DNA from 3 places in the Sphingomonas sp. LHG3443-2 genome. Region 3 is predicted to be linked to each of the others. Evidence: predicted binding sites of a transcription regulator. Region 3 holds the regulator's gene; each other region holds the start of a gene.
What was found. The regulator LexA, encoded in region 3, represses DNA repair genes until DNA is damaged. The targets are predictions, from matches to a motif close to GTTCCNCNCTTGTTCT.
Positions count from the first base shown of each region.

Region 1: the regulator LexA is predicted to act here: its motif matches at 6,151-6,166, upstream of rmuC (DNA recombination protein RmuC).
Region 2: the regulator LexA is predicted to act here: its motif matches at 6,417-6,432, upstream of ACP69Z_RS13210 (ATP-dependent helicase).

Region 1 is NZ_JAFCUG010000001.1:2,368,999-2,378,692, reverse strand. Features, by position in the region: gene ACP69Z_RS11885 (2-oxoacid:ferredoxin oxidoreductase subunit beta) at 39-1,058, shown strand; gene ACP69Z_RS11880 (spermidine synthase) at 1,074-1,739, shown strand; gene ACP69Z_RS11875 (metal-dependent hydrolase) at 1,743-2,714, shown strand; gene ACP69Z_RS11870 (cryptochrome/photolyase family protein) at 2,749-4,101, shown strand; gene ACP69Z_RS11865 (class I SAM-dependent methyltransferase) at 4,117-5,364, shown strand; gene ACP69Z_RS11860 (SDR family NAD(P)-dependent oxidoreductase) at 5,361-6,068, opposite strand; gene rmuC (DNA recombination protein RmuC) at 6,205-7,692, shown strand; gene ACP69Z_RS11850 (COG3650 family protein) at 7,696-8,070, opposite strand; gene ACP69Z_RS11845 (TrmH family RNA methyltransferase) at 8,254-9,054, opposite strand; gene ACP69Z_RS11840 (HPr family phosphocarrier protein) at 9,058-9,333, opposite strand; gene ACP69Z_RS11835 (PTS sugar transporter subunit IIA) at 9,330-9,694, opposite strand, start outside.
Region 2 is NZ_JAFCUG010000001.1:2,603,406-2,613,099, forward strand. Features, by position in the region: gene ACP69Z_RS13170 (sensor histidine kinase) at 1-346, shown strand, start outside; gene ACP69Z_RS13175 (LytR/AlgR family response regulator transcription factor) at 339-1,088, shown strand; gene ACP69Z_RS13180 (dicarboxylate/amino acid:cation symporter) at 1,085-2,386, opposite strand; gene ACP69Z_RS13185 (energy transducer TonB) at 2,460-3,242, opposite strand; gene ACP69Z_RS13190 (PA2169 family four-helix-bundle protein) at 3,379-3,834, shown strand; gene ACP69Z_RS13195 (DUF3597 domain-containing protein) at 3,838-4,290, shown strand; gene ACP69Z_RS13200 (energy transducer TonB) at 4,291-5,235, opposite strand; gene ACP69Z_RS13205 (DUF3140 domain-containing protein) at 5,308-5,664, opposite strand; gene ACP69Z_RS13210 (ATP-dependent helicase) at 6,626-8,941, shown strand; gene ACP69Z_RS13215 (hypothetical protein) at 8,978-9,472, shown strand; gene ACP69Z_RS13220 (DEAD/DEAH box helicase) at 9,469-9,694, opposite strand, start outside.
Region 3 is NZ_JAFCUG010000001.1:1,657,170-1,666,863, forward strand. Features, by position in the region: partial or broken gene uvrA (excinuclease ABC subunit UvrA) at 1-718, opposite strand, end outside; gene ACP69Z_RS08320 (PRC-barrel domain-containing protein) at 890-1,426, opposite strand; gene ACP69Z_RS08325 (phytanoyl-CoA dioxygenase family protein) at 1,557-2,357, shown strand; gene lexA (transcriptional repressor LexA) at 2,390-3,049, opposite strand; gene ACP69Z_RS08335 (anthranilate synthase component II) at 3,109-3,681, opposite strand; gene ACP69Z_RS08340 (SurA N-terminal domain-containing protein) at 3,698-5,647, opposite strand; gene tpiA (triose-phosphate isomerase) at 5,765-6,517, shown strand; gene secG (preprotein translocase subunit SecG) at 6,593-6,952, shown strand; gene ACP69Z_RS08355 (CTP synthase) at 7,089-8,720, shown strand; gene ACP69Z_RS08360 (MauE/DoxX family redox-associated membrane protein) at 8,746-9,495, shown strand; gene ACP69Z_RS08365 (hypothetical protein) at 9,536-9,694, shown strand, end outside.

The sequences.
Region 1 (9,694 bases), 710 kb from region 3:
TGCTTGGCATGATCTACCTCTTCTACGGACGCTGACCCATGAACGAGCTGACCTCGATCGAGAAAACCACCGCCAAGGACTGGGCGAGCGACCAGGAAGTGCGCTGGTGCCCCGGCTGCGGCGATTATGCCGTGCTGAAAGCCGTGCAGCGGACCATGCCCGACCTCGGTGTCGCTCGCGAAAAGACCGTGTTCGTCTCCGGCATCGGCTGTTCCAGCCGCTTTCCCTATTACATGGAGACCTACGGCTTCCACACCATCCACGGCCGCGCGCCGGCGGTAGCGACGGGGGTCAAGCTCGCCAATCCCGACCTCGACGTGTGGATCATCACCGGCGACGGCGACGCGCTCAGCATCGGCGGCAATCACACCATGCACCTGCTGCGCCGCAACCTCGATTGCCAGGTGCTGCTGTTCAACAACGAGATCTACGGTCTGACCAAGGGCCAATATTCGCCCACCAGCCGCGTCGGCACTCGCTCGCCCTCGACCCCGTTCGGCTCGGTCGATACCCCAGCGCGTCCCTGCGCCTTTGCGCTTGGCGCCGGCGCCCGCTTCGTCGCGCGCGGGATCGACGTCCACAAGTCGCTTCCCGACGTGCTCAAGGCCGCCCACGCCCACAAAGGCACCGCGTTCATCGAAATCTTCCAGAACTGCGTCGTCTACAATGACGACGTCTTCGCCCCCTTCACCGCCCGCGATGTCGCGAGCGAGATGCAGCTGTGGCTGAAGCATGGCGAGAAGATGCTGTTCGCCGGCGGGTCCAAGGGCATCGCACTCGACACCGACACCCTGACCCTCAAGGTCGTCGCCGGTGACGATCCCGCGGTCCTGACCCACAACATCCGCAGCCGCGCGCTCGCCCACATGCTGGTCGAGATGCCGCCCGTCGGTTTCCCGGTTGCGCTCGGCGTCATCTACGACGATCCCGCTCCGACCTTTGAAGTCTCGGTCATCCAGCAGAACGAAACCGCCGCGGCCGGCAAGAAGCCCGACCTCCAGAGCCTCGTCGGCAAGGGTCAGAGCTGGATGGTCGAAAAGGAACCGCGTGCCGAATAGTCTCGCTGCAGCGGCATGATCCCCCGCACGCACATCGCCTCCGCGCGCATCCCCAACGGGCCGGAGATGCACCTCTACGCACGCGGTGGTGACCACATGATCCTGGTCGACCGCGACGAATTGATGAGCACCCGCATGTCGGGCTCGGAAGAAGCGCTGGCGACCATGACCGCCGAGCGGCTTGGGTCCCGCCCGAAGCAGCGCTGGCTGATCGGCGGCTACGGCATGGGCTTCACCCTGCGCGCCGCCCTTCGCAGCCTGCCGGCCGACGCCGAGATCGTGCTCGCCGAGCTCGTGCCGCAGATCATCGATTGGGCGCGGGGCCCGATGGCCGAACTCACCGCCGGCTGCCTCGACGATCCCCGTGTCCGCATCGTCCAGGGCGATGTCGCGGGCGAGATCGAGAAAGGCGGCTGGGACGCGATCCTGCTCGATGTGGACAACGGCCCCGATGCGCTGGTCCGCGCGCTCAACCAGTGGCTCTATGAGCCAGGCGGCCTTGCCGTTGCCAAGGCGGCGCTTCGCCGGGGCGGCATTCTCGCCATCTGGTCGGCAGGTCCGGATTCACGCTTCACCCGCACGCTGGCGCGCGCCGGTTTCGCGGTGGAGGAGGAGGTGGTCCGCGCCCGCCACAACGGCAAAGGCCCGCGGCACCTCATCTGGTTCGCCGCGCGCCCCTGATCGGTGGACAACCTCACCCACAGCCTCGCCGGTGCCCTGCTGGGGCAAATGGGCCTGAAGCGCGCCAGCCGCTTTGCGCTTGCCGGCTGCATCCTCGGCGCCAACGCCCCCGACATCGACGTTATCGCGCCGCTGTTCCTGCCCGTCGACAACATCGCTTTCCACCGCGGGCCGACCCACGCTCTGTTCGGCTTGCCGATCATGGCTGCTGGCACCGTCGCACTGCTATGGCTGGTCGACCGCCTCAAGCCGGCAAAGCCCGGCGCTACGCCGTTCCGCGCCTGGCCGCTGTTCCTCGTCACTTTGCTGGCCGTCATCAGTCACCCGTTCCTTGACTGGCTGACGACTTACGCGGTCGCTTTCTTCGCGCCGCTGGGCGACCGCTGGTATTCGGCCAACGCCATCTTCATCATCGACTGGGTTTATTGGATCATCCTCGGCCTCGGCATCTGGCTGTCGGTGCGCCGGGGGAAGCGGGGAGGGGTTCACCCCGGCCGCCCCGCGCAGCTCGCCGGCCTTGTCCTCCTCACCTACATCGCGGTCAACGTGGCCTGGAGCGCGCACGCCGAGCGGAGCCTCGCCGCAGCCCTGCGCCAACGCGGCATCCAACCGCGCCTGATCGTCGCCAGCCCACCGCCGCTCGCCTTCTGGGAACGAAGCCTGGCCTGGCGCAGCGATCGTGAGTGGGGCAGCGGCAGCTTTTCGCCGAACGACGGGCTTCGGCTCAGCCCAGCTCGCACTCCGCTGAACCTCGACGATCCGCGCTTCCTTCGCGCGCGGGCCGAGCGGCGGATGGTCCGGTCCTTCCTTTATTGGTCGCGGATGCCGATCGTGGTCGAGGTCGATGGCCGTCCGGTCCTCACCGACCAGCGTTACTATCGCGCCCTGGACGACGAGCGCGTCCCCGCCGCCATTCGCCGCCGCGCGCCGACCGCCAGCTTCCAGATCCCCCTGGACCTGCCCTCAGGGCCATAGTGCCTTTGCGCGGTCCACCGCGTTGATGCGAGCGATGGCTTCCCCTCAACTCGTCTGGTTCCGCCAGGACCTCCGCACCGCCGACCACCCCGCATTGATCGCCGCGGCCGAGCGCGGGCCGGTGGTCGGCCTCTACGTCCTGGACGACGAGACACCGGGCAAATGGAAGATCGGCGGCGCCCAGCGCTGGTGGTTGCACCACAGCCTCACGGCGCTGGCGGGCGAACTGGACAAGCTCGGCTCCGCCCTCATCCTGCGCCGCGGCCGCTCGTCCAAGGTCGTGCGCGACGTCGCCAAGGAACTCGGCGCCGGAGGGGTCCACGCCACCCGCCATTACGAGCCCTGGTGGCGCGAGGCCGAGCGGGAGCATGGCGACTTCGTCATCCTCCACGACGGCGACGTCCTCCATGACCCTTCCGCCATCCGCTCGGGCGCTGGCAAGCCGTTCAAGATCTACGGCCCCTATTACCGGGCCCTGGAAAGCCACCTGCCGCCCCCAAAGCCCCGGCCCGCGCCGAACCTGGCTTGTCCCGACAAGCTTCCGACGAGCGACAAGCTCGACGAGTGGCAGCTGCTTCCAACCCATCCGAACTGGGCCACCGGCTTCGACAAGTGGGAGCCTGGCTCAACCGGCGCGCACAAGCACCTCAAGCGCTTCGCCGCCGAAGCCGCCCGTTATGCCGAGCGCCGCGACCTGCCTGCCGAAAGCGGCACCAGCCAGCTGTCCACCCACCTTCACTTCGGCGAAATCAGCCCGCGTGAGCTGTGGCACGGCCTCGGCGGCGCGGCCGGTGACAAGTTCCACCGCGAACTCGCCTGGCGCGACTTCTCCCGCCACATCATCCTTGCCGATCCCAAGCTGGGCGAGGCCGAACAGCGTCCGATGAAACTACGCCACCGCGCCGGTAAGCAGGCCGACGCCGACTTCGCCGCTTGGACCCGCGGCCAGACCGGCTATCCGCTGGTCGACGCCGGCATGCGCGAATTGTGGGCGACCGGCTGGATGCACAACCGCGCGCGGCTGGTCACCGCCAGCTTCCTGGTCAAGCACCTGCTCATCCCCTGGCAGCGCGGCGCCCTGTGGTTCTGGGACACGCTGATCGACGCCGACTACGCCAACAACAGCCAGAACTGGCAATGGATCGCCGGCACCGGCTTCGACAGCCAGCCCTTCTACCGCATCATGGCGCCGCTCGGCCAAAGCGAGAAGTTCGACGCTGCCGACTACATCCGCCGCTGGGTGCCCGAGCTTGCCAAGCTGTCCGACGCCGACATCCACGATCCGTGGGGCAGGGGCGCCGCGCCGCCAGACTATGCGGCGCCCCTGATCGGCCACAAGGAAGCCCGCGAACGCGCGCTGGAGGCCTATCGCAAGCGCGGTTCCTGACGCTAAGAGGCGGCCATGGCCACACGCGGTTCGCACCTCCTCAACGCCGACCGCAGTTTCGTCACCGGCGCCGGCCTGCTCGGCCGACTCGCCGCGCCGGCCTTTGCCCGCATCCTCGACCAGCTTCACGAGCGGCTGCGCGAAGGAGGCATCCACGGCAGCCTTCCCGATGGCAGCACCCGTGCAATCGGCTTCCATGCCCCGGGGCCCGAGCCGGTCGTCACCCTCCACAGCTGGCGCGCGCTTGTTCGCCTCGCCACCAGCGGCAGCGTCGGCTGGTACAAGGCATGGGCGCGCGGCGAATGGTCTTCGCCCGACCCCGTGCCGCTGTTCGACCTGTTCATGCGCAATGCCGTCAGCCTTGGTGAGGCAGCCCGCGCCAAAGGCCCGTTCCGCCTGGTCAACTGGCTCGCCCACCAATGGCGCGACAATGCGCCAGGCCAGGCCCGCCGCAACATCGCCGCCCACTACGACCTCGGCAACGACTTCTACGCCGCTTGGCTCGACCCGAGCATGAGCTATTCAAGCGCGCTGTTCCGTGCGCCCGACGCCACCCTCGAAGCCGCCCAGCACGCCAAGATCGACGCCATCCTTGACCGGCTCGCAATAGGTAAAGACACGCGCCTGCTTGAAATCGGCTGCGGCTGGGGCAGCCTCGCCATCGCGGCGGCCAAGCGCGGCGCCCATGTCACCGGCCTCACCCTCTCGACCGAGCAGAAAGCCTGGGCCGAGCGCCGCATCGCCGACGAAGGCCTTGCCGACCGCGTCACCATCCGCCTCGAAGACTATCGCGACCACCGCGGCAGCTACGATGCGCTTGCCTCGGTCGAGATGGTCGAAGCCGTCGGCCAGCGCTGGTGGCCCGCCTATCTCGACGCCATTGCCGCCAACCTCCGCCCCGGCGGACGCGCAGCGCTGCAATATATCTCGATCCGGCCCGAGCTGTTCGACGCCTACGCCGCCAGCGCCGACTTCATCCAGACCTACATCTTCCCAGGCGGCATGCTCCTCCACGAGCCCCGCTTCCGCACCCTCGCTGCTGACCGCGGCCTAAGCTGGAACGATCCCCACGCCTTCGGCTTCGACTATGCCGAAACGCTCCGCCTCTGGCGCGCCAACTACGACGCCGCGGTCGAAGCCGGCCGCCTTGCCGACTTCAGCCCTGCATTCCACGACTTGTGGCGCTATTATCTGATGTATTGCGAAGGCGGCTTCCGGGGCGGCGGTATCGACGTCGCTCAGGTCACGCTGGTGAAGGCTTAGGCCTCGACCCGCACCTTGGCGCCACTCTCGCGCTCTTCGCCCAACAACTGAAGCAGTCGCTCGGCAACTACCTCGGGCGCCTTGACGTCCGCCGGGTCCTCGCCCGGAAACGCCTTGGCCCGCATCTGCGTCCGGGTCGCGCCCGGATCCAGCACCGTGACCCGAAGCTTGCCGCTGAACGCCGTCTCGTCGGCATACGCGCCAAGCAACGTCTCCAGCGCCGCCTTGCTCGATCCGTAGGCGCCCCAGAACGCCCGCGGGGTCGCGCCAACGCTGCTCGTGACGCCCACCACCTCGGCCTTGTCCGACGCCTTCAGCATCGGATCGAACGCCGCCAGCAGCGCCTGCGGCGCCAGCAGGTTGAGGTTGATCAGCCGCGTATATTCCTTGACGTCGATATGCTCGACCGGGGTCAGCGTGCCCAACGTGGCAGCGTTCAGCACCAACAGATCGAGCTTCTCCCACCGCCCGGAAATCGCCTGCGCCAGCTTGCCGATATCCTCGGCCTTGGTGAGGTCGAGCGGAGCGATCGTCGCCGTCCCACCCGCGGCATGGATGCGTTCCTCGACCTGCTCCAGCGCCGCGGCCGTCCGCGCGGTCAGGATCACATGCGCGCCCTCGCGTGCCAGCGCTTCGGCAATCGCCGCGCCGATCCCGCGGCTGGCTCCGGTGACAAGGGCGAGGCGGCCTTCGAACATGCTCATGGCCGCGCGCCCTAGCCGAGCCGCCGCCCCCGGCCAAGTCGCGCTCGCCCCAAGTCATTGTGCCGCGCGCGCAAGCCCGTTAGTTCTACCTCTGTTCTCTTGTCGGACGGTGTGGGGCTGAGTCGTGGACGCGTTGATGATTGCACTGCTAGTTGGCCTCGTTGCGGTGGCGGCGGTCCTTACCGGCTGGTTTCTCGGCTCGCGCCCAGCCGCCGCGGCCCAGGCCGAAGCGAAGGACGCGCGCGAGCGGCTGACCGCGCTTGAACGCGATCATGCGGTCGCCTCCGAACAGGCCGGCCGCCTTCGCCTCACCGAAGAAAGCCTCAAGGCCGCCACCGATGAGCGAAACCGCGCCCAGCAGGACGTCGCCCGCCTAGAGCCGCTCGCCGAACGCGCGGCCGCCGCCGAAGCCGATCTCGACAAGATGCGCGGCGAGGTGCGCATCCTTGCCGAAGCCAAGGCCGCGTTCGAACAAGGCCAGGCCGAGCGCGAACGCGCCTTCACCCAGCAGCTTGCCCAGGTGAAGGAGCTCGAAGCCAAGCTCGAGACCCGCTTCAGCGAACTCGCCGGTAAGGCGGTCGAGACGGCCCACGACAGCTTCCTGAAGCGGGCAGGCGAAAAGCTCGATTACGAGCGCAAGGAGCATCAGGCCAAGCTCCAGAACCTGCTGCAGCCGGTCGAAGCCACCCTCAAGCGCTACGAAGAAGGTCTCCAGCGCGTCGAGGCCGAGCGCAAGGACAGCTATGGCGAACTGCGCGGTGTGCTCGGCGAACTACGCCGCAACAATGGCCAGGTTCGCGACGAGACCCGCAACCTCGTCAACGCGCTCCGCTCCAGCCCCAAGGCACGCGGCCGGTGGGGCGAGCAGTCGCTTCGCAACGTGCTGGTCCAGGCGGGTCTCACCGAAGGCATCGACTTCGAAATGGAAGTCAGCCTCGACACCGCCGATGGCCGCCTACGTCCCGACGTGGTCGTCAACCTGCCGAGCAATCGTAAGCTGGTGATCGACGCCAAATGCTCGCTGAACGCCTTCCTCGAAGCGTGCGAGGAAGTGGACGAGGAACGCCGCACCGCCTGCTTCCGCGCTCACGTCGCATCCATGCGCAACCATGCGCAGCAGCTCGGCGGCAAGGATTATTGGGCGCAGTTCGGCGAGGCGGCGGACTACGTCATCATGTACATTCCGGGCGAGCACTTCCTCACCGCCGCGCTCGAACAGGACCCGCAGCTGTGGGAATGGGCGTTCGAGCGGCGCGTGCTGCTGGCGACCCCGACCAACCTCGTTGCCATCGCCCGCACCGTTGCCAGCGTCTGGCGGCAGGAGAAGATCACCGAACAGGCCGAGGTGATCGCGGCGCTCGGCAAGGAACTCCACAGCCGCATCGCCACCATGGCCGAGCATGTCGTCCGCATGGGCCGCAACCTCGCCACTGCCAACGACGCCTACAACAAGATGGTCGGCAGCCTTGAGACGCAGGTCTTCACGCAGGCCAAGCGCTTCGAGGGTTTGGGGTCGGGCAGCACCAAGGAAATCGCCTCGCCGCCGATGGTCGAAGTCGCTCCCCGCCCGCTGACCAAGCTCGCGCCACCGGCTGCGAACGACGAGGTGACGGTGGCGGAGTAGGGGTTAGCGCGCCGCCGTCTCCAAGCCGCCGCCGCAGCCTTCGAACGAGCGGTCGTCGACCCGCACCTGCACTTTATCCGGGTACACCCGGTCGCTCATCCCGTCGCTGCAACGCTGGCCATGGACGATGTTGAGGTTGATCCGCTTGCCCCGATAGATGTCGCCCGCGAAGCCGTGGATCGCGCGCGGCTGCGGCTCGACGATGCGCTGACCGGGTGCGTTCGCCTCGGTGAACACCATCTCGCGCCCATTGAGCTCCAACGACCAGAACGGCTCGGTCCCGAGTGCGCGATAGGCCGCGGCCGGCTCGACCGGCACTGTCGGCACGGTGGCGCAGCCACTGAGCAGGGCCGCGGCGGCAACAGCGAGAGCACGCATGGGATCAGCCTTCATCGAGGTCATGACGGCGGTGTAACGCTGCGCAGATGAACGGTGTCCGACCTGCTTGCAATGTAGGAGCCCGCCTGTCAGCGTACCTTTGAGGTTCGTTCCGGCAAGTGCCCGAGCCGGAAAGGGGCGCTTCGCGAAACGTCGCCCCTATGTGAACTTCGAGAACTTCGCTCAGGCTCCGCGCCAGCTCGCCCGGATGTGAAAGGCCATCACCGCCGTCGCCACCGCCGCATTAAGGCTGTCGGCCCGGCCCAGCATCGGCATCTTCACCAGAAGATCGCACTCGGCCTCATAGGCCTCCGGCAAGCCGGCCTGCTCATTGCCGACCAGCAGGAAGCAGGGCTTCTCATAGGTGGGCTCGAGATAGTCATGGCTTGTCTGAAGGCTGGTCCCGACCAGCTGCCCCGGCCCCTCCCGAAGCCAGGCAAGAAAGGTCGCCCACGGCACCTGAACGATCTTCTGGGTAAAGATGGCTCCCATCGACGCCCTGACCGCCTCGACACTGAACGGGTCGGCGCTATCGTCGACCAGGATCAGCCCGCCAGCCGCGACCGCATCGCCCGTCCGCAGGATGGTTCCGATATTGCCCGGATCGCGCAGCTTCTCCGCGACGAACCACAAGGGCGAGGCGCTGCGATCGAGATCGGCAAGACCAACCCGCGGCTGGCGGTAAGCGCCAAGCAAAAGCGGCGGATTATCCTTGCCGCTCATCTTGGCCATAATTTGGTCCGGCACCACGATCGCCTCGGCTCCAGCCGCTTCGGCCTGCTCGACGATCTCGGCGGCCAGCGGATGCAGCTCGCCCTCGGCGCAGGCGACGACCTCCGGCAGGACGCCGACATCGCGTGCCTCGGCCATGATCCGCAGGCCCTCGGCCAGGAACAGCCCTTCCAGCCGCCGCGCCTTCTTCTCACGCAGGGAGCGGAGGCGTTTGACGGTATCGTTGCTGAAAGAGGTAATGTGGCGGGGCAGGGCTCAGTCCTCGCCGAACTTGTCCTGAACCAACTGGCTGAGTTGCGCCACCGCTTCGTCCGCGCCATCGCCGCTGGCACTGATCTCGATCGAGTCGCCGCGCGCGGCGCCGAGCATCATCAGCCCCATGATCGACGTCCCGCAAACCTTGTTGCCGTCCTTGGCGACTTCCACCGGGGTGCCGAGCTGGCTCGCCAGGGTGACGAACTTGGCGCTCGCCCGGGCATGCAGCCCGCGCTTGTTCTCGATCCGCACCGTGCGGCTGGTCGCCCCGCTCAAGCCGCTGCCTCGCCGAGGATCTCGGACGCGACCGAGATGTACTTGCGTCCGGCTTCGCGCGCGGCCGCGACCGCGGCGCGGACGTTCATCGATTTGCGCGCGCCTTCAAGGCGGATCAGCATTGGCAGGTTGACGCCCGCGATCACTTCGATGTCCCCCGTCTTCATCAGGCTGATCGCGAGATTGGATGGGGTGCCGCCGAACAGATCGGTCAGAATGATCACACCGGATCCGCTGTCGACGTCCTTGATCGCGTCGGCAATGTCCTTGCGACGCGCTTCCATGTCGTCATCGGGCCCGATGCAGATGCCGGCCACCGAGTCCTGCGGCCCGACCACATGCTCCATCGCAACGATGAACT
Region 2 (9,694 bases), 950 kb from region 3:
CGACGCGCTAACCTCCGCCCGCCTGCCCGCGCTCATCCTCCAACCGATCGTCGAGAATGCGATCAAATACGGGCTTGGCAACACACGCGACAAGGTAACGCTGCGGATCGCGGCGGAAGAGCCCCTGCCGGGCCGCCTCCGGATCGAGATCAGCAATTTCGGTGGGGTGGCGCTCAAGTCTCCGCGAAGGCCGGCGCCGCCCGCCGGCACCAAGGTCGGGCTGGTCAATGTCGCCCAGCGCCTCAGCGCCCGTTTTGGAAGGGCAGCGGCGGTCGAACATGGACCTTTGAACGGCGGCGGCTACAAGGTCGCGCTCACCCTTCCGACGAGCCGCGACGATGGATGAGCCCGCTCTCAGGACCCTGGTCGTAGACGACGAGCCGCTTGCGACCGAGCGGCTGCAACTGTTGCTCGCCCGGATCGGCGGGATCGATCTGGTCGGCACCGCCAGCGACGGCGAAAGCGCCTGCCGTATGGCCGACGCACTGCGGCCCGACCTCTTGCTCCTCGACATCGCGATGCCGGGCATGGACGGCATCGACGTCGCGCGGGAGCTTGGACGAGCGGGAACCCGGCCGGCAGTGATCTTTGTCACCGCCTTTGACCAATTCGCCGTCTCCGCCTTCGAGGTCGAAGCCGTCGATTACCTCGTCAAACCCGTCGATCCCCAGCGGCTGGAACGCGCGTTGGAACGGGCCCGCGACCATCTGGAACGGCGCCGTGAGCAAGGGGCGACCGTCGCTCCTGTGGCTGGTGAGTACCTCGACGAATTCTGGGCCTCGGACCTTAGCGGGCTGGTTCGCATCCGCGCGATCGACATCGACCGTGTTTCGGCCGAGCGCGACTACATGCGCCTCCACGTCGGTCCACGGAGCTGGCTTATCCACCACAGCATGGCCGCCCTCGAAGAAGGGCTCGATCCCGCGGTGTTCGTCCGCCTGCATCGCTCGGCAATTGTCCGCCGCGATTTCATCAGCGGGTTCCAGCGCAATGCCTCCGGCCGCTGGATCGCGCGGCTGGCGGACGGGACCGAGCAGCCGGTCGGCCGCCTTTACGCCGATTGCGTGCGGGAGATTGCGGGGCGCTAAACCGCTGCCCCGCTATCCTCCGTCTGCTCCTCGGACACCGCGCCCGTCACCGCAACGTCGAGCACCACGTTGCCGAGCGTGCGAAAGGTGTCGGGGATCGTTTCCAGCGCCAGCAGCAGCGCCAACGGCTCGATCGGCACACCAAGCGCGATGCTGATCGGCGCGATCGAGGTGACGAAGCTGATCTGCCCCGGCAGGCTGACCGCACCAAGGCTCGCCATCGCGGCCACCGCGATACCGGCGATATAACCCGTCCAGCTGATCTCCACGCCAAGCCAGTGGGCCACATACAGCGCAACGCCGATGTTCATCGCCGGGCCGGTCGCCCGGAACAAGGCCACGGCGAGCGGCAGCACGACATCGGCGTCACGCTGCGGAATGCGCAGATCCGCTGCGCTTTGCAGCATGGTCGGAAGCGAAGCGAGCGAGGAACGCGTCGACAGCGCCACCACCATCGGTCCGGTGATCGCCTTGAAAAAGGCGCCGGGGGCATAGCCGGCAACCAAAATGGCAATGCCGAACCCGACCAGCGTCAGGAATACGCCCAGCGCCGACAGGATCAGCACGTAATGGACCACCGCGCCCAAGGCCGATCCGCCCGCGCCCGCACCCACTGCAAAGGCGAGTGCCAGCACACCGATGGGCGCCAGCCACAGGACCCAGCCGATGACCCGCAGCATGGCATCCGACACGCCTTCGAAAAAGCCGAGCACGCCGGCCCGCCGCTCCCGCTCGACCTTGGCAAGGGCAAAGGCAAACACCGCAGTGAAGAAGACCAGAGGAAGGATCTGATCGTTGGCAGCCGCCGCGATCGGATTGGGCGGGATGATCGTCTTGAAAAAGTCGGCCACGGTCGGCACCGCGGCCGCAGTGGCGCTCTGGTCAACTCCGGCAAGGCCTGCCTGAAGCGCCTGCGCCGCGGCTTGCGGCAAGGGAAACACCGCCAGCAGCGCCGGGGTCATTACCGCACCGAACACCGCCGAGAAGATGTAGAAGCCGACAAACCAGGCGACTGCCTTTGCCGCCAGGCCGCCCGCGCGCGCGGCATCGGCACCGCCGACCACGCCCACCACCAGCAGTGCGACGATCAGAGGGATCACCGTCATCCGCAGCGCGTCGAGCCACAGCCCGCCGATCAGCGCCGCCGTTTGCACCAGCGGCTCCTTTATGCCGTCGCCGAGGCCGGCCACGACGATGCCGAGCACCAGCCCGACGATCAGCGCGGCCATCAGCAGCAACGCGCTCTTGCCGCCAGATCCGGCAGGGCGAGCCGGCGATGCGGCGTTTGCGTCATTCATCCAAGTTCAACTCCAGGCGCGAGCACGCAGCACCCTGCCTAGCGGCGCACCAAGAGCGTGCAAGCCCGACGCGTCAAGGAATGCGCCAGGCGATCCGGCCCTTCACCTTGTCCCTGGTCGGCTTGCCCGCCCTGTCGCGGGCTGGCGTGAAGCGCGCCCGGCGCTTCAAGACGGCGCAGCTCTGGGTATCGAGGCTCGCCTGCCCGCTGGTCTCGACAACCATGCAATCAGCGACCTTGCCCTGTTCGTTGACCAACAGGGCGAAGGCCGTGGTGCCGCTCCACTCGCGGCGCACGGCTTCGTCGGGATAATCGTCGTCGGTGAAGAAACTGGCCAGGCTTGCAACCGCCACTGCCGGCGTGCCGCCCTCCGCGCTCCACGCACGCTGCAGGTCCTCGACGCAGCTTTTCATTACCTTGGCGAGGTCCGGCATGGCTGGAATGACGTAATCGCGGCGCAGTTCGCCGATCTTGAGCGACAGGGTCGGCGATGCGGACAGCCGCTCGAATTCGGCCGCTGGCATGTTGATCAGGCGCACCCGCTGCGACTTTTCGCCGCCAGTGCTCCACATCACCGCATTGCCCCGATACATTTCACCCGCTGCCGGCCTGATCTCGGTCTCCACCTGCTGCGCAGGACCGGAGCGGCCCGGCTGCACGATGCCGAATTGGACCACGTCGCCGAGCGGTGACGCCTTCAGGAACAATTGGTCCTCGCCATAGGCACGCGACGCTACGCACTGAGCATCGTCGAAATTGACGATCCATCGTCCCGTCGGCGCCATCGGCGCTGCCGCTGCAGGATGAGGGAAGCCGAGGAGGCCGAGCACCGCAAAACGCATGAAAAAGGCTCGCATGGGCCGAGCTTATCAGCAGGCTTCGGCCTGACAAGCACGAGTCTCCGTTCGCCCGAAAACTCGCGCTGCCTGCGAACAAACCGCGGAGCAGGCGCGTTGAGGGGCGGTAACTTCATCCTTTGTAAGGAGACAGCATATGATCGGTTCGGACAACAAGGGCACGGGCACGCTCGAAACCCTCACCACCACCCTCATCGACAGCGTCAACGGCTACCGCGACGCTGCCCAGAACGCCGAAGGCACCCGCTTCCAGGAGCTCTTCCGCCGCAATGCCGACGAGCGCAGCCGGATTGTCGAGGAACTTCGTTCGGAGATCACCCGCCTTGGCGGCAATGCGCCGGACGACGGCAGCTTCCTTGGCGCTACCCACCAGCGCTTCCTCGACCTTAAGGCGGCGGTCACCGGGCGCGACGACAAGGCCATCATCAATGAGGTCGAGCGCGGGGAGGACTATCTCAAGGAGAAGTTCGAAGCGGCGCTGAACGCGACCGATGCTGCGCCAGAAACCCGCACGATCATCGAACGCGCTTACCAGTCGGTGCGCCAGGGCCATGACCAGATCAGCAGCCTGAAGCACGGCCTGGAGGCCTGACGCATGGGGATCTTCGACAAGATCAAGGGCGCGATCTTCGGCCACAAGGATCCGGGACCGGGTAACCGCCCGACCATCCCGGCTGGCATGGCCGGCGGTCCGCCGCTCCAGCAGCAGCAACAGCAGCAGCAGCAGTCGCAAGGTGGCCAGCCACTGGGTCAATCGATCACCCAGGCCGGGACCACACAGCAGACGGACGTCGACGTCGAACAGGTGCTGGCCGACATCAGCCGCCAGCGCGGCAATCCCGACCTCAACTACAAGTCGTCGATCGTCGACCTGATGAAGCTGCTCGGAATCGATTCCAGTCTCGAGAACCGCAAAGAGCTCGCGCAGGAACTAGGTTACACGGGTGAGCTGAACGGCTCGGCCGAAATGAACATCTGGCTGCACAAGGCCACCATGAAGCAGCTTGCTGCCAATGGCGGCCGCGTGCCGGCGAGCTTTATCGATTGATCAGGGCTGGTGCGGACCCCCTTCGAGGGGGTTCGCACCACCTCCCTTGTCGTCCCGCGGACGAACGTCGAGCGGGACCACCATCTTGCCGTCGGCGCTCACGAAGGTCGGCATCTGCGCCGGCCGCTCCGTGTCGGGACCGCGGCTCACCACCCATTGCACTTCCATCCGCAGGTTGCGCGTCGCGGCGGGCACCTGTTCGGCGAAGCTCTTGCGAAAGCAGGGTGCCGGACGCCAGTTGAAGCGGGCCGAGAACCGTCCCTCGACACAGTCCCGCACGGTCAGATCGTCGTTCAGGCGGTAATCGCCCTCTCCCCGCACCAATATCTCGCCGCGATGTGCCGGGATTGGCGCAAACGGCAGGGCAGCATCGATCAGCCACCGGTTCTCGAGACGGATGGTTAGAACCTCCTCCGGTCGTGCCTGGAGATATCCGGCGGCCGCGGCCACGAATTTAAGGTCGAGCGGGTTGCACTCGCCCACATTCACTCGCTCGCCGGCTTCAAAGACAAGTTCGCGGCGGCAGGAGCGCTGACGCCCGCCGGCCGTCACCTCCCAAACATTATGGATGGCCCGCAGCGAATCCTGGAGGGCCGAGCTCCCGGCAGCTTTGTCGGGCAGTGCCCAGCGGACGCGGCCGGACACGCTGTCGGGCACCGCCCGGCCGCGGCGATCCCTCGCCGGGGTGAAGCGCGCCCGCTCGCTAAGGATACGGCAGGTCGCCACGTCGAGCGATGCCGATCCGCTACTCGCCTCCACCGCGCAGGCGCTTACCGATCCATCTGCGTCTATCGAGAGGCGATAGGCCACGAACCCCTGCTCTTCGTTACGGATGGCCTCGCGCGGGTAATCGTCCGGCGACAGGTAAGCGGCAAGATTCTCCACCGACTTGGCCGGAACCGCCGGAGCCGAAAGGCTGAGGCCCAGGATGGCCAACAGGGACACGCGCACAGCCTCCGAACAGGTGATCTCCAGCCTAGCCGTTTGCCGCTGGCTGTCGAGCACCCGAAAGCGGCGCTACTTCTTGGCCGGATCATGCCCCCAGTTCTTGAGGCTCGCTTCCCATCGCGAGCCATCGGGGTGAGAGGGCTTCTGCGCCAGGTGGCGATGCACATAGCCCGTCACTTTCTTCATGTGCGCCAGATCGCTGTCATCAAGATCGGCTGCCTTCTTGTGCAGCAACTCGACAATGCGCTTGCCCGACTTGTGCCCGACGCTTTCGCCCGAACCCTTGCCATCCTCGCCCTTCCAGCCGACTTCCTTGCTTTCCTCGGTGTCGAGCCATTTCTCGAGCTCGGTCGGAGTCATGTTGACCGCTTCCCGGAAGTCCTTGCGGATCTCGCTGCGTTCGTCGGCATCGATGGTGTCGGCCATGGTTCACTCCTCCTCGCGGAGGAGAACGCGCCAAGCCTCGGCTGGTGCTGCTGGCCTTGAGGTCAGGTCGGCGCACGCGTTGTGCCCGCCCAAACAGAAATGGGGCCCGGCATTGCTGCCGAGCCCCACTGCGCCGAGCGTGAGATTACCGGTCTTCGCTTCTTGCTGACACTCCATCCCGAAGGAAAAGCGTCGGCACTCCACGATCCTTGCGCACTCGCTCAGGCGTCGCGTCGGTCTCGATCGGCTGCCCGGTCTCCCGGGCTCTTCCCCGCGGCTTCCGCTCCATTCCAGCCTTTCGGCCTTTGCGTCGCTTTCACCCGGCTCTGCCGGCGCTTCCCGGATCGATCGGCGCTGGTCCGAAGACCGTTGCTTCCCTCACCGTTCGGCTCCGACGGTCTTGGTCCTCGCCTCCGCTTCGAACTCGCTGCGCTCCGAAGAACGCCTCGGCTTCCAAGCCTCGGTCTCGGTCCTGGACCCGCTTCTCTCGCTTTTCCTGGCAAGCCAGTTCCAGCTCAAGTCGCCACCAACCGTCCGTTCGCGGCCCTTCTTGGGACCATCGTCTTTCGCGCTGCCCTGATCACACCCTTGCGGGGGACCCGGCCTGCGGCGGTGAGACGATCATCTCTTCCGGCGCCTCTTGCCGGCTTCGCTTCGAAGATCCTCCGGTTCGATCCGTCCGGGCATCCTGGGGAAGCCCAATCGTTGCAAAACCGAATTCCACTTCGTCGCCGTGCCGGCGGAGATCGGAAGTTCCTTTCCTTTCCTGCCGCCTGACCCTTGCGGGTCTCTTGGAGGAGAGGGCCGGTTGCCCCCCGATCACCTGGAGAAGATGACCGAGTTCCTGAGTCGCGCAAAGCGGATTCGGCAGCATGGAGGCTGTGGATAACGGGGATATCGGGAGCAATCGTTACGGGCCGCGCTGTTGCCGTTCCGTTCTCCTCGTCCTACCTGCTTAGCGGTGTCCGAATCCGCTGCCCTGTCGCCCGAGCCTGCCTATCTCGCGAGCCTGAACGCGCCGCAGCGCGAAGCGGTGCTGACGACCGAAGGCCCGGTGTTGGTGCTGGCCGGCGCGGGCACGGGCAAGACCGCCGCGCTGACCGCCCGCCTCGCCCACCTCATCGCCACCCGCAAAGCGTGGCCGAGCGAAATCCTGGCGGTCACCTTCACCAACAAGGCGGCGCGCGAAATGCGCGAGCGGATCGCCCGCATCAGCGGCGGCGCGATCGAGGGGATGCCGTGGCTCGGCACCTTTCACTCGATCGCCGCCAAGATGCTCCGCATCCACGCCGAGCTTGCCGGGCTCCAATCGAATTTCACCATCCTCGACACCGACGACCAGCTCCGCCTGATGAAGCAACTGATCGTCGCCGCCGAGATTGACGAGAAGCGCTGGCCCGCTCGGCAGCTGTCGGTTCTCATCGATCGCTGGAAGAACAAGGGCCTGACCCCCGACATGGTCGATGCGGGCGAGTCCGAAGCCTTTGCCAACGGCCGTGGCGCCGACCTCTACAAGCAGTATCAGGATCGGCTTAAAGCCGTGAACGCCTGCGACTTCGGCGATTTGCTGCTGCACATGCTGGTGATCTTCCGCACGCACGACGACGTGCTGGAACGCTACCGCACCCGCTTCAAATATCTGCTGGTCGACGAATATCAGGACACCAACGCGGTCCAGTACGAATGGCTGAAGCTGCTTGCCGAGCCGCGCCGCAACCTCTGCTGCGTCGGGGACGACGACCAGTCGATCTACTCCTGGCGCGGGGCCGAGGTCGCCAACATCCTCCGCTTCGAGCGCGACTTTCCGGGCGCGGCGGTGATCCGGCTCGAGCAGAATTATCGCTCCACCCCGCACATTCTCGGCGCCGCCTCGGGCCTCATCGCCAACAACTCGGGCCGCCTCGGCAAGGATCTGTGGACCGAGGTCGACACGGGCGAGAAGGTCAAGGTTGTCGGCGTATGGGACGGCCCGGAAGAAGCCCGCCGGGTCGGCGAGGAAGCCGAGCAACACCAGCGCCGCGGCAGCCTCAGCGACATCGCCATCCTCGTCCGCGCCCAGTTCCAGACCCGCGAATTCGAAGAACGCTTCATCGCCATTGGTCTGCCCTACCAGATCGTCGGCGGCTTCCGCTTCTACGAACGCGCAGAAATCCGCGACGCGCTCGCCTATCTCCGGCTGGTGCAAAGCCCGTCCGACGACCTCGCGTTCGAGCGTATCGTCAATACCCCCAAGCGCGGGCTCGGCGACAAGGCGGTGGCGACCATCCACCGCTACGCCCGCGCCTCGGGCCAGCCTTTGCTGCTGGCGGCCGCGCAGATGCTCGATTCCGATGAGCTCACCCCGCAGGCCCGCCGCAGCCTCGGCCGCTTCGTCGGCGACTTCGCGCGCTGGCGGCAAATGCACCTCGCCGCCGCCGACACCCCTGCCCCGCTCGGCGCCCCGCCGGCCCATGCCGAGCTCGCCCGCCAGCTCCTCGACGAAAGCGGCTACACCGCCGCGCTCCAGGCCGAGCGCACCGCCGAAGCCACCGGCCGGCTCGAGAACCTCGCCGAACTTACGCGGGCCATGGAGGAGTATGAGAACCTCCCCTCCTTCCTCGAGCATGTCAGCCTGGTCATGGACAATGACGCAGACAAGACCGGCGACAAGGTCACCATCATGACCATCCACGCTGCCAAGGGGCTGGAATTCCCGATCGTCTACCTCGCCGGCTGGGAAGAAGGCGTATTCCCCTCGCAGCGCGCGCTGGACGAAGGCGGCACCGCCAGCCTCGAGGAAGAACGGCGCCTGGCTTACGTCGCGATCACCCGGGCGCGCGTGAAGGCGACCATCTTCCACGCCGCCAACCGCCGCATCTACGGCCAGTGGACCAGCAGCATCCCGAGCCGCTTCGTCGGCGAGCTGCCCAAGGAGCATATCGAGGAAGAGACCACCATGACCGGCGGCGAGTCGCTGTGGCGCGCGCAGTGGAGCGAGCATGGCGATCCTTTCGCCCATGTCGCCGCCCAGCGCCCCGACCGCCTGTCGACCCGCGGCCCCGGCTTCGGCCGCGCGGCGCAGACCTTTACCCCCGTGCCCCAGCGCATCGTCGAGGCCCGCGTCTCGGCGGTCAGCCTCGGCAACAAGGGCCGCGACGACCTGTCGGTCGGCCAGCGCGTGTTTCACGGCAAGTTCGGCTATGGCGAAATCGCCGCGATCGAGGGCAACAAGCTCGAGATCGACTTCGAACACGCCGGCCGCAAGCGCGTGCTCGACAGCTTCGTCAGCCTCGGCTGAGCGGAACCGCATCGCTCGCCAGCCGGTTCTTCCGGCATGTCAGAAACCGCTGAAAAGACCGATCCTGCGCTCTGGGAAAAGATCAAGAAACGCGTCACCGCTGGCGACAAAGGCGGCGACAAGGGCGAATGGTCGGCCCGCAAGGCGCAACTCGCGGTTGCCGAATACAAGAAAGCCGGCGGCGGCTATCGCGGGAAGAAAGACCCGCACAATCATCTCGCCGAATGGACCCGCGAGGAGTGGGGCACCAAGTCGGGCAAGGAAAGCGGCGACACCGGCGAGCGCTACCTTCCGAAAAAGGCGCGCGAGGCGCTCACCGACAGCGAATACAAGCGCACCACCGCAAAGAAGCGGACCGACAGCGCCAAGGGCAAGCAATTCTCCGCCCAGCCCAAGGATGTCGCGCGCAAGACCTCAGCCGCGCGCCAAGGCGAGCCGACCAAGGCCGACCTGCTCGCCGAAGCGCGCAAGCGAGACATCAAAGGCCGCTCGACCATGACCAAGGCCGAGCTGCAGAAATCGCTCGCTTAGCGCCGCGGCGGGCGGGGTCCGCGCGGGCCTTGGCGCGGCTTCGGCGGACCGCCGCCCGCGGCGTGATGCTCGTCGGGGCTGGTGCTCGCCTCGACGATGATCCCGTCCTGCGCCATGGCCGGCGAATTCTTGCGAAGGGCCTTGATAAACGTCTGCAGCGCGCGCGGGCTCACCTCGAAGAAGCTCTCAATCGCCGCGACCTTGATCGCGCCGATCTCGGTC
Region 3 (9,694 bases):
GGTCGGCGGGGTCGAGGTAAGCAAGACCGTCGGCGAGCTTCAGCGCGGTTTCGAAGCTGTCAGCGAGGCGGGTCTGGATGCCGTCGCGCACGACGATGCGGTCGACCACGACCTCGATGTCATGCTTGTATTTCTTGTCGAGGGCGGGCGCCTCGTCGATCTCGTAGAAGGTGCCGTCGATGCGGACGCGGGTGAAACCGGCCTTCTGCCATTCGAGCAGCTCTTTCCGATACTCGCCCTTGCGGCCGCGGACGACGGGAGCGAGGAGATAATGGCGGCTGCCTTCGGGCAAGGCCATGACGCGGTCGACCATCTGGCTGACCTGCTGGGCCTGGATCGGCTCGCCGGTGGCGGGCGAATAGGGGATGCCGACGCGCGCCCACAAGAGGCGCATGTAATCGTAAATCTCGGTCACGGTGGCGACCGTCGAGCGCGGATTGCGGCTGGTGGTCTTCTGTTCGATCGAGATGGCGGGCGAGAGGCCGTCGATATGCTCGACATCCGGCTTCTGCATCATCTCGAGGAACTGGCGGGCGTAGGCCGACAGAGACTCGACGTAGCGGCGCTGGCCCTCGGCGTAGATGGTGTCGAAGGCGAGCGAGGATTTGCCCGAGCCCGACAGGCCGGTGATCACCGTCAACTGGTCGCGCGGGATCGAGACGTCCACGCCCTTGAGATTATGCTCGCGCGCGCCCTTGACGGTGATGTGAGTCAGCATGGGTGTGGTATGTTCCGCTTCTGTTCTGGAGGCAAGCGGAGTCACGCTCGCGAACGGGCGAGATGGGTTGGACAGCCCTGAAACTCAAGGCGTTACGCCATTTCCGATGCCGCGCTTCCCGGCCCGCCGCCAGCGTTTCAGCCGACGCCGGGGCAGGAGAGGCAGCCAGGGTCAGCGGCGAGTTTCGCGGTCGAGGTTGCGACCTTCGGTGCGGCTGCGGCGCCGGTTCTCAATGGTGTAGGCCACGTCGTCGGCGGTGAAGTCGACGCGGTAGCCGCCGCGGCGTTCGTCGTAGCGAAGCTCTTCCCAGCGCACCGGCACCACTTCTTCGTCGAGGCCGAGGAAGCCGGTGGCGTGGCTGAGGACGGCGTAGCGTACTTGTCCCTCGATCTTGTCGATCATCAGCGCCTTGACGGTGCCGAGCCGCTGGTCGTCGCGGCCGTAGACGGGGGTGCCTTCGACCTTGCTGGAGGCGATGAGGTCCCTGGTCTCGTCGTACGGAATGCCGCGGCGGGCGCGGTGCTCGTCGTCGCGGGCGTTGCGGGGCGCGGTGCGAGCGCGATCGTGATCGTCTTCGTAGCGGGACGGTCCGCGGTCGTCGCGGCCACCCTGGAAAAAGCCGCGGCCGCGCTCGCGGAAGCGGTCGCGGTCGCGGCTGTCGTCGAAGCCTGAATCCCGGCGGTCGTCTGGGTAGCGGTTGTAAGCCATGGCTGGTGCCTCCTGCTGCACAGTGCCGAAGAATAAAGCGGCAGGCGGCCCGGCGTTCCGCTTGCCGGCGCGTGACCACGCGGGCTGGCGCGGGCAAGCTGCGGACCGACGAATCGGGAGGACAGCGGTGATGGCGTTGGACGAAGCAGGGATCATGGGCGGCCTGTATGGCGACGGGATCATCGCCTGCCAGGGAGCCTTCACGACCGAGTGGGCGGACCGGATGGCGATCGATATCTGGCGGGTATGGGAGCGGGTCAAGGACAAGCCGGGCGGGGCGCTGCCGCGCGGGCCCCAGCGCTTCTATGTCGAGGTGGCGCCCGAGGATATCTCCGGGTTCGTCGACATCGTAACGCACCCCTGGTTCGTGGCGGTGTGCGAGGCGGTGCTGACCCGTGACTACCGCATCGTCGAGATCGGCTTCGACATTCCGTTTCCGGGCGCCGAGGATCAGCCCTGGCACCGCGACTTTCGTGCGCCCGCCGCGACGCTGGAAGGAAGGCGCCTGAACAGCCTCGCCTTCAACCTGACGGCGATCGACACTCGGGACGAGCATGGGCCGTTCGAGATTGCGCCCGGCACGCAGTGGGACGCGATCGAGGGAGCAATCGACGGGATGTTCCCGGATCGCTCGCTATGGCGACGCTACGAGGAGCGCGCGGTGCGCAAGAAGCCTCAGCGCGGCGACATGTCCGCGCGCTCGGCGCTGACCATCCACCGCGGCACCGCCAATCGCTCAAGCGAGCCGCGACCGGTGCTGGTGGTGGGCGTCGATGCCCCCGATGCGACCAACGCCGCGCACCATGACCTGCAGGTGACGCGCAGCTATTTCGACGCGCTTCCGCCGCGTGTGCGCGATCACCTGTCCTGCCGGGTGGTCGACAGGCTCGAGATGATCGAGCAGCATCATGTGATCGAGGGTTTGCTTTAGAGCGGTCCTGGCCCTGAGCCGGACGGCGCCGTTTAGTGGTAGCGGCGGATCAGGCCGGCGAGCTTGCCCTGGATCTTGACCCGGCGCGGGTCGTAGCGCTGCGGCTCGTGCGCGCGGTTGGCGGGGTCGAGGCGGACCATCTGCCCTTCACGGCGGAAGGTCTTGAGCGTCGCTTCAGCGTCGTCGATCAGGGCGACGATGATCTCCCCCTCGCGCGCGGTGTCCGACTTGCGGATCAGGACATAGTCGCCGTCGAAGATGCCTTCGTCGACCATCGAGTCACCGCTGACTTCCAGCGCATAATGTTCGCCGGGGCCAAGCAGGGCGGCGGGGACGGGGAAGCTGTCCTGGCCCTGCAGCGCTTCGATCGGGGTCCCGGCGGCGATGCGGCCGGCGAGCGGCAGGTCGATGGTGTCGTTCGCTGCGACGACCATGCGCGGCTGCGGCGGCGTGGCCGGGGCGGCGGTGTTGCCCGGCGTGTCGGGCAGGCGCACCACCTCCAGCGCGCGGGCGCGATTGGGGAGTCGGCGGATGAACTGGCGTTCTTCGAGCGCGGAGATCAGGCGATGGACGCCCGACTTGCTCTTGAGGTCGAGCGCCTCACGCATTTCGTCGAAGCTGGGGCTGACGCCCGAGGCCTTGAGCTGCTGATCGATGTAGGTGAGCAGTTCGCGTTGCTTGACGGTGAGCATGGTTCACGAGGCCCTGTAGTGAACAGACGGAGAACGAGTAAGGAACGGAACCGGGGGTGTCAAGCGGTGTCGCGTGCGAGCCTTAGGAAGTTGGCCAGCAGAGCGAGGCCGTGGTCGCTGGCAATGCTTTCTGGGTGGAACTGGACGCCGTGGACCGGGGCAGTGCGGTGGGAGAGGGCCTGGACGGTGCCGTCGCTGCCGTGCGCGGTGGGGCGGAGCACTGGGGGGAGGGCGGCGGCGACCAGGCTGTGATAGCGGGTCATGGTGAGCGGTGAGGGCAGGTCGGCGAAGACGCCGCTGCCATCGTGGGCGATGAGGTCGGTCTTGCCGTGCATGGGGGCGGCACGCGCGATGGTGGCGCCGCTGGCGAGCGCGATCGCCTGATGGCCCAGGCAGACACCGAGCAGCGGCTTGGCACGCTCGATGCAGGCGGCGGCGAGGGGGACGGAGATGCCGGCATCGGTGGGGTGACCGGGGCCGGGGCTGATCAGCAGCGGGCCGTCGTGGGCTAGCGCCTCGACAACGGTAAGCGCGTCAGCCTGCGCGACGCTCACCGCTGCGCCTAGCTGACGGACATAGTCGACCAGCGTGAAGGTGAAGCTGTCGTGGTTGTCGACGACGAGGAGGTGCACGTTACGCCGGTGCCTCTTACTCCGCCTGGGCGCCGCCGCCGAGGATCCGGCTCCGGGCGGCGCGGATCGCGTCGTCGTTGCGGGTGACCCCCAGCTCCTTTTGCGCAGCGGCGAGCCATTGCAGCGCCAGTTCTTCGCCCGCGCTGCGCTGGAGGTTGGTGACCTCGCCGGCGATCAGCTGCGGGTTGGAAGCGGCATTGCCCGGCACCACCCGGTCGAGCTTGACGAGGTAGATGCCCGAGGGGCCCGCTGCGCGCTGTGCCTTGCCGGGCGCCAGCGTGAACAGGATGCGGAGCGGCGGGGGGACGTCCTGACCTTGCTGCGCGAACTGGGCAAGCGCGCCGCGGCGAAGCTCGATCGCTTCGGGCGCCTTGACGCCGGAGGCACCGGCTGCTGCGACCGCTTCGGCCAGCGAGCGGCCTTGGCCAACCTGCTGGAGAATGGTCGTCGCCGCGGCATTGGCGCGGTCCTGTGCGCGCTTGGCGACCAAGTCGGTGCGGACCTGGTCCTGGATGCGGACCAGCGGGGCAGGGGCGGCGGGGACTACTTCGGCGACGTCGACCAGCACATAGCCGGCATCGTTCGGGAGCGGCTCGACAACCGGCTCGTCGTCCGCGCCGATGTCGAAGCTGGCGCCTGGCACGGCGGCATATTCGGGCGGGAGCTTGAAACCGGGCTGGTCGACCGCGGCCCCGGCGCGGGTCAGCGCGGGGGTGACGAGCACGGGCAGCTTGTTGGCGGTGGCGACTTCCTCGAAGGTGCGGCCGTCGGCGAGGCTGTCCTCGACCTTGCCGACGAGATCGGCGAGGGCGTTCTTGCGCTTTTCGGCGGTGAGCTGCGCGGCGATTTCGGCGCGGACATCGGCGAGGGTGCGGCCGGAGGCGGTCTGGATGCTTTCGACCTTGATCACGTCGAAGCCGGTCGAGGACTGGACCGGGCCGACCACGCTGCCAGCGGGCGCGGAGAAGACCTGCGCGGCGACGGCTTCACCGGCGCGGGAGACGAGCTCGGCGCGGGTCACCGGACCAACGCTAACGTCGGCGGCGGAGAAGCCGGCGGGCGCGGCGGCGGCGGCGAAGGTGCCGCCCGCCTTGGCGCGCTGGGCGATGGCGGCGATGGCATTACGGTCGGGTAAGGTGGCGCGGCTGATCACTCGCTTTTCGACGCCTCCGTAAGTCGCCTGGTTCTGCTGGTAGTAGGCTGCGATTTCCTGGTCGGTCGCGGCCACTGCCCCAAGCTGTTCGGGGGTGATGCGGGCAAGGCGGAAGATGCGGCGTTCCGGCACCGTGTAGCGCGCGACATTCTGGCGGTAGAAGGTCTGCAGCTCGGCCGCGGTCGGAGCCGCGCCGCCGGTGAACGCTGCGTACGGAAGCAGCGCGATGCTGCCGCTGCGCTGCTCGAGCGAGGCGTTGGCGTACGGGCGTGCGATGCCCGGTGCGACGCGGACGCTGGCGGCGACGGGCGTGATGACGAGGCGCTGGAGCAGGCTGGTTTCGATCTCGCGGCGAACCTGCGCGTCGGTCAGGCGCTGCTGCGCGAGGAAGGCACGATACGCCTGCTCGCTGAAGCGTCCGTCGAGCCCTCGCACGCCGGGAATCTTCACGATTTCGGCGTCGACCAGCTTCTTGGACACGGTGAAGCCATGCTTGCGGGCGTAGGCCCACAAGGTGCGTTCCTGGATCAGCGCGTTGACGATCGCATCGAAGTCGCCAGCCAGGTCGGCATAAGTCGCCTGGGGGTTCTGCTGGCGGATTTGGGTCAGCCGGCGCTGCATGGCATTGTCGAGGTCGGCCGCGGTCAGTTCGACGTTGCCGACCTTGGCCAGCGTATTCTGCGGCAGGGAGCCGCCGCCCTGACTGAGGTTGGAAATGTCCGCAATCGCGAAGCTCGCCAGGATGAGCAGCAGGAACAGCACGAGGATGCCGGTCCCGACTTTGGACTTCGACAGGCGGCGGAAGGTCTTCATGGGGCGGCTGGGATCCTGAAACGAGCGGTTGCACGGCGCTTTAGGGGCGGCGCCGCCTTCCTTCAAGCAGACGGCCTTGCTAGGCGGCCCCTTGAGCGGAACTGAACGGGACTGGGCATGACCAAGCTGATCGCGGGTAACTGGAAGATGCATGGCACGGCCGCCGACCTCGGCGAGGTGCACGCGGTAGCTGAGCGCGCCGCCGAGCTTGCGGGAAAGGTTGAGGTCGCCCTGTGCGTGCCTGCGACGCTGATCCACCGCGCGGTCGAGACCGTGCCCGGTTTCGCCATCGGTGGACAAGACATCCACGCGAATGAAAACGGCGCTCACACCGGAGATTGCTCGGCGGACATGCTGCGCGATGCGGGCGCAAGGGTTGTCATCGTGGGGCATAGCGAGCGGCGCGACGCTCATCGCGAGGCAGATGCCGATGTCCGCGCCAAAGCTGAAAGCGGGCTGGCAGCCGGACTTCGGGTCATTCTGTGTGTCGGGGAAAGCGATGCGGAGCGGGAAGCCGGTCGCGCGGTCGATGTCGTGACGGCTCAACTCGCCGCCTCTCTTCCACGCGGAAACACGGCCGCGCTCAGGGCGCCGGGCCTCGACGTCGCTTATGAGCCCATCTGGGCCATCGGCACTGGCAAGGTGCCAACCACCGCCGACATTGCCGAGATGCACGCGGCGCTTAGACAAACCCTGCTGGCCGAACTCGGCCCGGACGGGTCAAACGTGCGCATCCTCTACGGCGGGTCCGTCAAGAGCAGTAATGCGGCCGAGATCTTTGCGGTGCCGGAGGTCGGCGGAGCGCTGGTCGGGGGCGCGAGCCTGAAGGCTGCGGACTTCCTGCCGATCGTCGAGGCAGGCGCGGTCTGAGGGCCGACCCGCGATTGAACTTTGGCGGTCCCGCCGCTAAGTGGCCGCGCGAACCTTCCTTACCTGAAAGCCGTCATGTTCACCTTCCTGCTTATTGTCGAGGCGATCGTCGCGGTCGCGCTGTGCACCGTGATCCTGCTCCAGCGCTCCGAGGGCGGCGGGCTTGGCGTCGGCGGTTCGTCGGCAGGCTTCATGACGGCGCGCGGCGCGGCCGATTTCCTGAGCCGCGCGACGGCGTGGCTGGGCGGCGCATTCATCGTGCTGTGCATCGCGCTGGCGGCGCTGGCCGGCACGCGGAGCGACGGTGTGTCGGTTGATGCTTCCATCGCCAACGCCCCGATTCAGGCGCCCGCTCAGCAGGCTCCGGCCACCGCCCCGGCGACGACGCCGACTCCGGCGCCGGCCGACAATGGCGCGGTGCCGCTGGCGCAGTAACAATCGCGTCGTCCCGGCAAGGCCGGGACCTCGTGCAATGAAGCGCTTTCCGCCTGAGGTCCCGGCCTGCGCCGGGACGACGGACAAGTTTTTGCGCTTGCTTCCTCCCCCCTCTCATCCCTAAGGCCCGACTCCCATGGCGCGGTTTGTTTTCGTTACCGGCGGCGTGGTCTCCAGCCTCGGCAAAGGTCTCCTCTCGGCTAGTCTTGCAGCCTGTCTGCAGGCGCGCGGCTACAAGTGCCGCATCCGCAAGTTCGACCCCTATCTGAACGTCGATCCGGGGACGATGAGCCCCTATCAGCATGGCGAAGTCTATGTGACCGACGACGGGGCGGAGAGCGATCTCGACCTCGGCCATTACGAACGCTTCACCGGCGTGTCGGCGCGGCAGTCGGACAATGTCACGACCGGCCGCATCTACCGCGACATCATCGCCCGCGAGCGGCGCGGCGATTACCTTGGCGCGACGGTGCAGGTGATCCCGCACGTCACCAACGCGATCAAGGAATTCGCGCTGGCCGACACCGACGGGCTGGATTTCGTGATCTGCGAGATCGGCGGCACGGTCGGCGATATCGAGAGCCTGCCCTACATCGAAGCGCTGCGGCAGCTGAGGAACGACCTTGGCCGGGGCAATACGGTCAGCGTCCACACCACCTTGGTGCCGTGGATCAAGGTCGCGGGCGAGCTCAAGACCAAGCCGACGCAGCATAGCGTGCGCGAGATCGCGTCACTTGGCGTGCAGCCCGACGTGCTGCTGTGCCGCTGCGAAATGCCGATCCCGGAAGCCGAGCGGGCCAAGATCGCGCAATTCTGCAATGTGCCCAAGAGCGCGGTGATCCAGGCGCTGGACGCGCGGTCGATCTACGACGTGCCGCTGCAATATCACCGCGAAGGCCTCGACGACGAGGTGCTGAAGGCGTTCGGGCTGCCGACCGACCCGCGCCCGGATCTCAGCCGGTGGGAGCAGGTGATGGATGCGGTCGATCATCCCGAGGGCGAGGTGACGATCGGCGTGGTCGGCAAGTATGTCGGCCTGCCCGACGCTTACAAGTCGCTTCGCGAGGCGCTGGTTCACGGCGGCATCGCCAACCGGGTCAAGGTCAATATCAAGTGGGTCGACGCCGAGCTGTTCGAGAAGCCCGATGGCGACACGATCAGCGAGCTGGAGCCGATGCACGCGATCCTGGTGCCGGGCGGCTTCGGCGAGCGCGGGACCGAGGGCAAGATCGCGTCGGTGCGCTTCGCCAAGGAGCGCAAGGTGCCGTTCTTCGGCATCTGCCTCGGCATGCAGATGGCCTGCATTGAAGGCGCCCGGGCGGCCGGGGTCGAGGGCGCTTCCTCGACCGAGTTCGGCGATACGACCGAGCCGGTGGTCGGCATGATCACCGAGTGGATGAGCGAAGAGGGCTTGCAGGAGCGCCGCGCCGGGGGTGATCTTGGCGGGACGATGCGGCTCGGCGCATATGAGGCGACGCTGGGCGGCAACAGCCATGTCGCGGCCATCTACGGCACGACCCAGATCACCGAGCGGCATCGTCATCGCTACGAGGTGAATTCGCATTACAAGGCGGATCTCGAGAAGAGCGGCCTGGTGTTCAGCGGCATGTCGCCCGATGGTCGCCTGCCCGAGATCGTCGAGCGGCCCGATCATCCGTGGTTCGTGGGCGTGCAGTTTCATCCTGAATACAAGAGCCGCCCGTTCGACCCGCATCCGCTGTTCGCGAGCTTCATCGCGGCGGCGGTGAAGCAGAGCCGATTGGTCTAGGACTGACGCTCCCTATATCGGGCGGATGAACGCGCCCGCCTCGACAACACGCCGCGCCATCCTCGTCCGCATGGTGATGCCGGGGCACGTCTGCCCGTTTGGTTTGAAGGCGCTGCATCTGTTGAAAAGCCGCGGTTATACGGTTGAGGACCGGCATCTGACGACGCGTGAGGAAACCGACGCGTTCAAGGCCGAGGTGGGCGTCAAGACGACGCCGCAGGTGTTCCTCGACGGCCAGCGCATTGGCGGGCACGACGATCTGCGGCGGTTCCTAGGGCTTCGCGTCGCCGAGCCGGGGGAGACCAGCTATCGGCCGGTTGCGGCGTTGTTCGGCATGACGGCGGCGATGGCGCTGGCGCTGAGCTATGCGGTGTTCGGAAGCGCCCTGACGGTGATGGCGGGCGAATGGTTCATCGCGCTGTCGATGTGCGTGCTGGCGCTGCTCAAGTTGCAGGACATCGGCAAATTCTCGTCGATGTTCCTCAACTACGACCTGCTGGCGCGGCGCTGGGTGCCTTATGCGAGCCTGTATCCGTGGCTGGAGGGACTGGCCGGCGTGCTGATGCTGTCGGGCGCGGCGATGTGGCTGTCGGTGCCGATTGCGCTGTTCATCGGCGGGATCGGCGCGGTGTCGGTGTTCAAGGCGGTATACGTCGACAAGCGCGAGCTGAAGTGCGCGTGCGTCGGCGGGTCGTCCAACGTGCCGCTGGGCTTCGTCTCGCTGACTGAGAATGTGATGATGGTGGTGATGGCGCTGTGGATGGTGGCCAAGTGATCGCTTGTCGGCGGCCGCCGGCTCGCCCATGTGGGCGGTGATGCGGCTGTTGCTCGCCTTGTTCGCCTTCGTGGCGTTGGCCTTGGCGCCGCTTGGCATGCCGGCCGAAGCGCGGGCGATGGACGATCATTGCACCGAGATGGCCGGCATGGAGCATCACGGGGCCAAGCCCGATCCGTCAGCGCCGCAGCCGAGCAAG